DNA from 3 places in the Novosphingobium sp. RL4 genome. Region 1 is predicted to be linked to each of the others. Evidence: riboswitches for the same ligand, from Rfam matches in the RefSeq annotation. Region 1 holds a riboswitch; each other region holds the start of a gene.
What was found. A riboswitch is a leader RNA that binds a small molecule or an ion and turns the genes downstream of it on or off. The one in region 1 is predicted to bind thiamine pyrophosphate.
Positions count from the first base shown of each region.

Region 2: linked by a shared signal. The riboswitch ahead of U9J33_RS07415 (TonB-dependent receptor) and the one ahead of thiC (phosphomethylpyrimidine synthase ThiC) in region 1 are both predicted to bind thiamine pyrophosphate.
Region 3: linked by a shared signal. The riboswitch ahead of tenA (thiaminase II) and the one ahead of thiC (phosphomethylpyrimidine synthase ThiC) in region 1 are both predicted to bind thiamine pyrophosphate.

Region 1 covers NZ_CP141944.1:917,464-920,735, reverse strand. The annotation lists gene thiC (phosphomethylpyrimidine synthase ThiC) at 1-1,371, opposite strand, end outside; TPP riboswitch at 1,421-1,566, opposite strand; gene U9J33_RS04450 (SOS response-associated peptidase family protein) at 1,611-2,237, shown strand; gene U9J33_RS04445 (hypothetical protein) at 2,256-2,555, opposite strand; gene U9J33_RS04440 (arylsulfatase) at 3,084-3,272, shown strand, end outside.
Region 2 covers NZ_CP141944.1:1,493,207-1,496,478, reverse strand. The annotation lists gene U9J33_RS07415 (TonB-dependent receptor) at 1-1,232, opposite strand, end outside; TPP riboswitch at 1,280-1,389, opposite strand; gene U9J33_RS07410 (hypothetical protein) at 1,565-1,894, shown strand; gene U9J33_RS07405 (DUF6438 domain-containing protein) at 2,163-3,272, shown strand, end outside.
Region 3 covers NZ_CP141945.1:1,397,157-1,400,428, forward strand. The annotation lists gene U9J33_RS23125 (potassium transporter Kup) at 1-233, shown strand, start outside; gene U9J33_RS23130 (YbaN family protein) at 494-847, shown strand; gene tenA (thiaminase II) at 864-1,526, opposite strand; TPP riboswitch at 1,582-1,704, opposite strand; gene U9J33_RS23140 (ANTAR domain-containing response regulator) at 1,831-2,412, shown strand; gene U9J33_RS23145 (ABC transporter substrate-binding protein) at 2,409-3,272, shown strand, end outside.

The DNA.
Region 1 (3,272 bases):
GGCCGCGCCGATGCCGCTGGTGATATGGTCGTAGCCCGGCGCAATGTCGGTCACCAGCGGCCCGAGGGTGTAGAACGGCGCCTCGCCGCAGGCCTCAAGCTGCTTGTCCATGTTCTCCTTCACCTTGTGCATCGGCACATGGCCCGGCCCCTCGATCATCACCTGAACGTCCTGCGCCCAGGCGCGCTTGGTGAGTTCGCCCAGGGTGTAGAGTTCGGCGAACTGCGCCTCGTCATTGGCGTCCGCGATCGAGCCGGGGCGCAGGCCGTCACCGAGCGAGTAGGCGACGTCGTAGGCCTTCATGATCTCGGTAATCTCGTCGAAGCGTTCGTAGAGGAACGATTCCCTGTGATGGGCAAGGCACCACTTGGCCATGATCGAGCCGCCGCGGCTGACGATGCCGGTCACGCGCTTGGCGGCGAGCGGCACGAACGGCAGGCGCACGCCGGCGTGGATGGTGAAGTAGTCCACGCCCTGCTCGGCCTGTTCGATCAGGGTGTCACGGAACACCTCCCAGGTCAGGTCCTCGGCAATGCCGCCGACCTTTTCCAGCGCCTGATAGATCGGCACGGTGCCGATCGGCACGGGGCTGTTGCGGATGATCCATTCGCGGGTGTCGTGGATGTTGCGCCCGGTGGAGAGGTCCATCACCGTGTCCGCACCCCAGCGGATCGACCAGACCATCTTGTCCACCTCGCTCGCCACGTCCGAGGCGACGGCGGAATTGCCGATATTGGCGTTGATCTTGACCAGGAAATTGCGGCCGATCGCCATCGGCTCGGATTCGGGGTGGTTGATGTTGGAGGGAATGATGGCGCGACCACGAGCCACTTCCTCGCGCACGAATTCGGGGGTTACGTAGTCCGGGATGGCGGCGCCCCAGTCTTGCCCGTCGCGCGCATATTCCTTCAGCATCGCCCGGCCGAGGTTCTCCCGCTCGGCGACGTATTCCATCTCCGGCGTGATGATGCCGCGGCGAGCATAGTGCATCTGGCTGACGTTCATGCCTGCCTTCGCGCGCAGCGGGCGTTTCACCACGTTGGGGAAGGCCGGGACGCCGCCCGAACGATCCGGGCCGAGCTGGCCGTTATCCTCGGGCTTCACTGCGCGGGCGTCGTATTCCTCGACATCGCCGCGTGCCACGATCCATTCGCGGCGCTTGGCGGCAAGGCCCGCTGCAATATCGATGGTGACGTTCGGATCGGTGTAGGGACCGGAAGTGTCGTAGACACGCACCGGCGCCTCGCCCGATCCCGGCTCAAGGCGGATTTCCCGCATGGCAACGCCTAGCGGTCCGACGTGAATCTTCTTCGACCCACGAATGGGTCCGGTGGTAACGCCGATCTCCAGCTTGGAGTTGATGTCGGCCATAAGCGATTTTCCTTCGGCTTATGGACGAAAGAAAGGTCGCGACAGAAGTGTCCTGTGGCCCGCCCTTCCCTCCGCCCGTGTTAACGGGTTCAGGTTCAACGGGTCGGGCAGCGTGACCTGCCCCTCTCAGCCATTTGTTTCCGTCCGGCTTTCGGGATTCGAAAGCCCTGGGCACAAGCTCCCCGGGGATGGCGGGGACGATAGACGCGGCTTTTCCAGCCGTCTAGGGCCTCACAGACATGCCGATCATCTATCGCCTCGACGCGCCCGCCCGCGAAGTCGCCCGTGCCATGGGCGCCGAAGCCGGTGACGATCCCTGGCCCGGCGGTTCGGTTTCAGGCGGCGGATTCGCGCCGGTGGTGACGATGGGCCGCGAGTTCGTGGCCGGGCCGCGCCCCGAAAAGCGCCTGCCGCGCCGCATGGTGCCGCGCCTCTGGGGCGTGCCGCCACCGCCCGCCGCCTTCGACCAGCGCCGCCACGGCATCCTCACCGTGCGCAATCTCGAAAGCCCGTTCTGGATCGGCAACTTGCGCAACAGCGAGTTCCGCTGCCTGGTGCCCGCCACCGCTTTCATGGAATGGGGCAAGGCAAGCCCGACAGACGGCAAGCGCCGCCAGAACTGGTTCGGCGCGGCCGACCAGCCGATCTTCGCGATGGCGGCGGTATGGAAGGACAGCGAAGTGCCGAGTTTCGCCCTGCTCACTTGCGAGGCGAACGCCGCCTTGCGGGCGGAAGGGCGCGATACGATGCCGGTGATCCTGCCGCCCGAAGCGCACGATCTCTGGTTGCGCGGCGACTGGAAGCGCGCCGCGCAACTGGTCCTGCCCTATTCCTCCTCCCTCATGACCCTGCGAACAGCGTCCTGAGCGACGGGAGAAACCGGCTCAGATCGCCAGGATAAGGGTATCGTCGGAACGCGGGGCCGCCGGTTCGAACGAGGGCAACGGGTCGAAGCTTTCGTCCAGCAGTTCGGTTGCGCCAAGCCCTGCCAGCTTGAACTGGCCCAGCCTCCGGTCTTCCTCGCTCCGCCAGTTCTTGCTCATGTTGAGCGCGCTGACGAACAGGTCGCCATGCCGCTCGAACAGCAGGTGCGGGGCAAGCTTGATGACGCCGCCATTGTATTGGGCGGTGACGGTGCGCTTGCGGGTGATCGCCTCCATCAGCTTCAGGCGTGTTTCACTCATGGACGGCATACCGGATAGGATTGGACAGGACTGTTGTGCACCGCAGCATAATGCCGGACCCGGCCGCCAGATGCAAGTCCGGCGCCGTCACTGCCGGAGAACTCCCGACGGATCAGGCCCACGCCGGGACGATGGTGCGGCGGCGCGGGCTTGACTCACATTCTCTATCAATTAAGTTGAGAATACACCCAAGGGGGAGCGATGGTCGGTCGCCCCTGCGTTCAATTCAGGTGCCGACCCGCGGCTTTTGATCGGGATGCAGCTTGCTCCGCGTCACCAACAGCTAAAGCGCACGATGCCCGGGCGACCGCGCCAGCATCGTGATTCCCTCCTCATGAGGTGAAACGATGCGCATGAACATGATCCAGACCTGAGGCCGAAAACCGGAGCCCAGACTTGTGGGCCCGGCCTTCCCGCGCCGCTCCCGGCCCCCGCAGGGGCCGGCTGTTCCGGCACGCGCCATTTCCACGATCGGAACGTTCGTCACGCGCCGGCAGATGCCCGCGCCATGATACTTGGGGTAATTCCATGCATGTCTTCACAAGGGCAGCGCTGCTGCTTGCCGCGTCCTCGCTCGCCACGTCCGCGCTCACCACAGGCGCCATGGCGCAGGAAGCCAGAATAAACGTGGCCGAGGTGTTCACCGGCAGGGTCGGCCTCACCCGCGCCGATTCCGCCCCCGCTTTTCCGGCGCCGCCGCAGGCGCCCAAGGGCGCG
Region 2 (3,272 bases), 580 kb from region 1:
GTAACACGGTCGGTCCCGTAATCGAACCAGAGCCCGGCGGTGAGCGTGTGGGCGCCCGCCTGAAGCGTAAGCTTGCTGACATCGCCGACGCGAAGCTGCTTGCCGGTCCAGTTGCCAAGCACGGTGGCCACCCCGTCCACCGCGCCGGGCAGCGCGATCGGCTGGGTCAATTCCTCGGTGCCGAGAAAATTGCCGGTCGTGGCAAGCTGCGTGCCGTAAGGCGCATTGCCGTGGCCGAGCTGGAGATAGGCCGAACTGTCGAACGCCAGGCGATCGCCCAGCTTCAGATGAACCGGCGCCGCCACGTAGAAGTTGCGGAACGGCGCGCGGTAGAGCCTCCAGTAGTTGGTATTGCCCTCGGTGTACTGCCGATCGTAGTTGAAATCGCGGCCGGAGGCTTTCCAGTCGGCCAGCGTGGGGCTCGGATAGCTCGATGTCTTGGCGTCGTTGTACGAGAAGGAGATGCTGGCGCGGTTCCCGTCGCCCCATTCGCGCAGCAGCTTCGCATCGATATGCTGGCGCTTGTCGTATCCGGCGCCCCGCCAGTTGTCCGCGCGGTTGTTCGAATAGGAGACGAAGGCCTTGAGCCCGCTCGCCCCCAGCGTGCCGGTGTCCAGCCGCACGAAAACGCGGCGGGCATCGTAGGAACCGGCAGAAAGATTGACGAGGCCGCCCAGCTCCGATTTCGGATCGTCGAGCGTCAGCGATAGCAGCCCGCCCGCCGCGGCGACGACGGGCGCGTCGATATCGGCGGCCCCTTGCGCCAGCGCGATCTGCCGCACGTTCTCGGCATCGGCGAACTGCGAGGGATAGGCGTAGAAATAGCCGATATCGTTTTGCGGCGCACCTTCCATCACGACGCCGATCTGGTCCTGACCCAATCCGCGCAGGGTCAGGCTGGAACCGGTGGAGAGGCCGTAGGGATCGCTCGAAGACACGTTCGCGCCGGGCAGGAGGTTGACGAGCTGGAACGCATTGAGCGTCGGCGCCTGCTTGAGGATGAAGTCCGCCGAAATGGCGCTTACGGCCTTGGGCGCGGTCTGGTCCGGCAGCAGCCCCTCGGGATCGGGATGCCCGATCACCTGGATGTCGGACGGGCCGGCATCGTCGGCCGCCTCCGCCATCGCCGCGGGCGCGGCCAGCAAGGCCGGCAGAACCAGCGCGGCACCACCGATGCCGGTCAGGCCGCGAAGACAGGAAAAGTTACGGAAATTGGGCAGATTAATGGGCATCGTCTTACTGGGCATCTTCTCGCGTCCACTCCATCTGGAGGGACAACGGACCTGCCGCCAGCCCTCCCTACGCCGGTGTCAACCGGATCAGGTTCAGCGGGTCGTGGTCTGCAGACCACCTCTCAGCCGCGCATAAGCGGCCCCCCGGGGATAGGGCGCCTCTAGGCGGTCAGATGCGGGCTGGGAAGCGTTATTGAGAGCAAGGCACACCATTACCGCCCCACCGGCGTCCACGCGCGAGGATCCTGATCCACAGTCTTGCGGCTCTTTGCCTCCGCGATTTCATCCCGCCGCCCGCGCACGGCCTCGATCTGGCCGGCAGCGTCACGCGCATGGCGACTTTTGCACCGAAGGGCCGCATCGATCTGGCGACGGTCGACAACGAAATCGCCAGACTTGGGCGCCTCTGGTCAGTCAGCAACGCCAGCAATGAGGATAAGCTGGCAGCATTCCTCGACGCGGAAAGACTGGAGGAGATCGATCCCTTTGACCGCGTCCAGCTGGCTTACGTCGTGGACACATGCCGCGAGAGTACCTCCCTGTCCGAAGCCGGACGGCACCTGTTCTCCGCCTCGCGCGCGCGACGCAACAGCACCAACGACGCAGACCGGCTCAGAAAGTATCTGCCTCGCTTCGGATTGGATTTCGCAACAATCCGATAACGCAGGTTAGTGATGCCTGTTCACCGCAGACTAAAACTTAAAAAACTTGATCTAAATTATGATTGTATAATTAGTCACCCATTCCCAGCATCGTTCCAATGCGACCACGGGATGTCGCCCGCGGCCCCATCAATTCACAACCCTTTTCGGACGATCATCGGTCACCAAGTAAAGTCGATGATTTTCTAACTTAGTATTCTACGGTTTAAGGGGTAGCCTATCAAGCAGAGTTCTGGTGATATGGTCGCCTATCAATACCTTGGGAGAGATGATGAAGGGTGGCCTTGCATGGCGATCAGCAGCGGCACTGTCCCTGCTCTTAGCCTGTTCCGGATCGACGCACGAGGTCGAAAGGGTGGGCATCTACTATCTCCAATCGGAGCGCCTCTCCGGCCCGGAGACGGTCAATGGTTACGGATCAGCCAATGTCGGCGTCCTGGTGACCATTGACGTGAAAGGCCATGTCATCGACGCTCGGGTAGGAGACAACTTCTACAAGCTCGACCCCAAGCCAGCTCTTGAAGCTGCGCGGAAGTGGACATTCAAGCCTCAGTCGTTCGACGGGCATCCTGTCCAGGCAGTTGGCTTCATAACGATCAACTACGAAGCCGCCGAAACTGCTCCTGACCCGAAAGTCCCGTTCCCGGAAGGTAGCCCTCAGGATACCGAGGTTACGCTGCGAAGGACCGCCTGTTACGGATCGTGCCCCGATTATGAGGTTTCGATCAGGGGAGATGGCCGCGTCCGTTTCTCCAGCAATTATCCTCGCTTTCCCGGAAGCGCCGCCGACGTGCATCGTGCATTCAACGGGTACAATGTACTCTGGCCCGGCCCTCATGAAACGAACGTCGAGCCTGAAGCGGCTGCCGCCTTGTTCCAGAAATTTCGAGATGCGCACTTCATGGGGATGAAGCCGGATTACACGGCCGGCGTCACGGATAGTCCGACCTATGAACTCACCCTGAGAGTCGGCACAACCTCCAAGGTGGTGGTCGATTACGTGGGCCGGTCTGTCGGCATGCCTCGGAGCATGACCCAACTCGAGGATGCCGTGGATACTCTGGCTCAGACAGATCGGTGGATTCGGGGCAACGGCGGTACTGTCGCTCTACTCAAGCAGCAGCGGTTCGACTTCACTTCTCAAGCCGGCGCAGACCTCGTTCAAAGTGCCATAAGGCTTGCGCAAGCCTCACTCGGAAGGAATGATCCGACAGACCTTGTCCGAGCTGCTCTTGCCTCCGGAGTTCGTTTGGACGCTCTCATTAAGGCCGGACCGCAGGATAATTCCCCTTCTTCGCTGGCTCTTGGCGTTCTGATCGCCGAATTTGCGGCAGAGAGGGGAGATCAAAAGCTGTTCGACCGGATGGCAAAGCAGGGC
Region 3 (3,272 bases), on a different replicon from region 1:
CCGACATTCCCGCCGCGCTTGCCGCCGAGCACCGCGCGGGCGGCCCGTTCAAGCCGATGGAAACCAGTTATTTCCTCTCGCGCCAGACGCTTATTCCGTCGAGCCGACCCGGCATGGCGCTGTGGCGGGAAAAGCTCTTCGCCTCGATGGTCCGCAATGCGCAGAGCGCGATGGAGTTCTTCAAGCTGCCGACCAACCGCGTGATCGAACTGGGCAGCCAGCTTGAAATCTGACGGCACAAGCCATTGTGCTGTTGAGAATTAGTCGCAACTGCGATAGCACGGGCCCATGGTGATCCGTGCCGAATAGCTCTTCCACCCTGTCGCCCCCGCCTGAAACGGCCGATCCGGCTGCCGCGGCGCCCGCTGCTTCGGGCCAGTCCGCTTCGGTCCAGTCCGCTTCGGTCCAGTCCACTTCGGTCCAGTCTCCGCAGCCGGTGTGGGCGCCCTCCGACGAGATCCTGCGGCGGGGCCGTCCGGCGCGGCTGGCGTGGATGGCGCTGGGGCTGCTGCTGGTGGGGATCGGGGTGATCGGCATCTTCGTGCCGCTGCTGCCGACCACCGACTTCATGATCCTGGCGCTGCCCTGCTTCGCGCGGTCCTCGCCCCGGCTGGAGGCGTGGCTGCTCAATCATCCCCGGTTCGGACCGGGGCTGCGGGCATGGCGGGCGGAGCGGGCGATCCCGCGCCCGGCCAAGATCGCCTCCCTTGCCGGGATGACCATCGGTTTCGTCTCGTTCTGCCTGATCGCGCGCCCCGGGCCGCTGCCGGCGCTGGGCGTGGCGGCGGTGCTGCTGGGCTGCGCGACCTGGGTGATCCGGCGCCGCGAACCGCGCGGCGAGAGCTGAGGCCGGACCTTAACCGTCAGATCGGCCAGCCCTCGCGGCGATAGGCCGAATCCCAGAACATCCATTCGAAGCGGGTGGCATTGCGGAATGCGGTGGCCATGGCGGCGCGGGTGGCGGGGGCGGCGTTGGCGGCGGCTTCGTCCACCAGGGCGCGCACGCGCGCGGTCGCCTCGCCGAACGAAGGGGCTGCGTAAGTGTCGATCCATGCCGCATAGGGATTGGGCGAGGCAGCGCGCGGCTTGATGTCGCAGCCGACTTCCCAGTAGACCCAGAAGCAGGGCAGGATGCCCGCGATCAGTTCCTCGTAACTGCGCGTGGCGGCAAGGGTGGCGAGATAGCCGGTGTAGCCGAGGCAGGCCGGCGTCGCTTCGCTGTCCTGTGCCATCTGTGCCGTTACGCCGAACCGGGCGAAGAACGCCTGGTGCAGCGCTTCCTCGACCTGCACCGCCACTTTGGCACCGTCCGAGAATTCCAGCCGGCCCGCCGCCGTGGGCGCGCGGGCGGCCGCGATGGCCAGCACGCGTGCATATTCGGCAAGGTAGAGGCTGTCCTGCACGATGTAGTGGCGGAAGCTCTCCGCCTCCAGCGTGCCGCCCGCCAGTTCGGCAAGGAACGGATGCGCGAGGATCGACCGGCGCAGCGGGGCGACCTCGTCCCAGATGGCGTCGCAGAAGCTCATGGCGTTTCGTCCTTGAAGATGGCGCCCGGCGTGAAGGCGAAAGTCATCGAGCCGCAGCAGTGCATGTCCCTATTCCTCCGCCGGTATGAGCCGGATCAGGTTCGCGGGTTTGCGGACTGGGAACGGCCCCGATCCGCCTCTCAGCCCTGACAGCGCCAGGACACCCCGTGGGTTGAAGATGTCACGGCGGCCTAGGAAAAGGCGCGAGCCGCGTCAACGGCCGGTGGACGGCGATTGACGCGGCACCGGCTCTCGGCGATGTGCGGGGAAACACGGGCACGGGTTCGATCAAATTGGGGAATCGATGAGAATCGTCATCATCGACGACAGCGGGCTGCGCGCGACGGTTCTCGAGGAGGGCCTGCGCGATGCGGGCTATGACGACATTCACATCGTTCCGCCGCGCGGCGCCTTCGTGGCCCGGCTTGAGCGGATGGCGCCCGATGTCGTCCTGATGGACCTCGGCAGCCCCAGCCGCGACACGCTGGAGGAGATGCTCACCGTCAGCCGCGCGCTCGCCCGGCCGATCGCCATGTTCGTGGATCAGTCGGACGAGGCGATGATCGGTGCGGCCATCGATGCCGGGGTTTCGGCCTATGTCGTCGACGGGCTCCGCAAGGAACGGGTCAAGCCGGTGCTCGAACTGGCGGTGCGGCGCTTCAATGCCTTCGCACGGATACAGGCTGAACTGGACGAGGCGCGCACAGCCTTGTCCGACCGCAAGGTGATCGACCGGGCGAAGTCGATCCTGATGGCGCAGCGCAGCCTCTCCGAACAGGAAGCCTATGCGCTGCTGCGCTCGGGTGCGATGAACCAGGGCAAGAAGATCGTGGACGTGGCGCAGGCGCTCATCACCGCCAGCGACCTGCTGGGAGGCGGAATATGACGACGGACCTGCGCATCGCCTTCCTGCCGCTGAACGACGTGGCGGTGCTTGCCGCCGCGCGGGAACGAGGGTTTGCCGAGGAGGAAGGGCTCGCGCTGGACCTGCTGCGCACGACGAGCTGGGCAACCTTGCGGGACCGGCTGGTCTATGGGCAGGTGCAGGCCGCGCACATGCTGGCGCCGCTCGCCGTCGCGGTGACGCTGGGGCTCAGCCAGCAGCCCGCCGCGCTTGCCGCGCCCTACAAGCTGGGCGTCAATGGCAACATGCTGGTCATGGCGAAGGATTTCGCCGCCGCGCTCTATCCCGATCCGGCCAGCCGCCTCGCCGATCCGCTGGGCACGGCGCACGATTTCGCCGGGGCCATCGGCCTCTGGCGCCGCAAGCCGGTGATCGGCGTGGTCCATCGCTTCTCCAGCCATGCGCTCATGCTGCGCTACTGGCTGGCGAGCGCAGGCGTCGATCCCGACCGGGACGTGGTGCTGCGGGTGCTGCCGCCCTCGCTGATGGTGGAGGCGCTGCTGGCGGCAGAGATCGACGGTTTCATCGCGGGCGAGCCCTGGGGCAGCGCCGCGATCGAGGCGGGCCTTGCCGAAACCGTGGCGGTGGGGGAGCGGATCTGGCGCCGCGGCGTGGAAAAGGTGCTCGCCTTCCGCCAGAACTGGCTGGAAGAGAACCCCGAAACCGTCGACCGGCTGCTGCGCGCGCTGGCGCGGGCCGCCGCGTGGTGCGATGCGCCGGAGAACCACGATGCGCTGGCGCACCTGCTGTCCGATCCCCGCTATCTCGACCAGCCGGCCGATCTCATCCAGCGCGCGCTGACCGGGCAGATCGTCGCGCGGGCGGGGGATGCGCCGATCTCC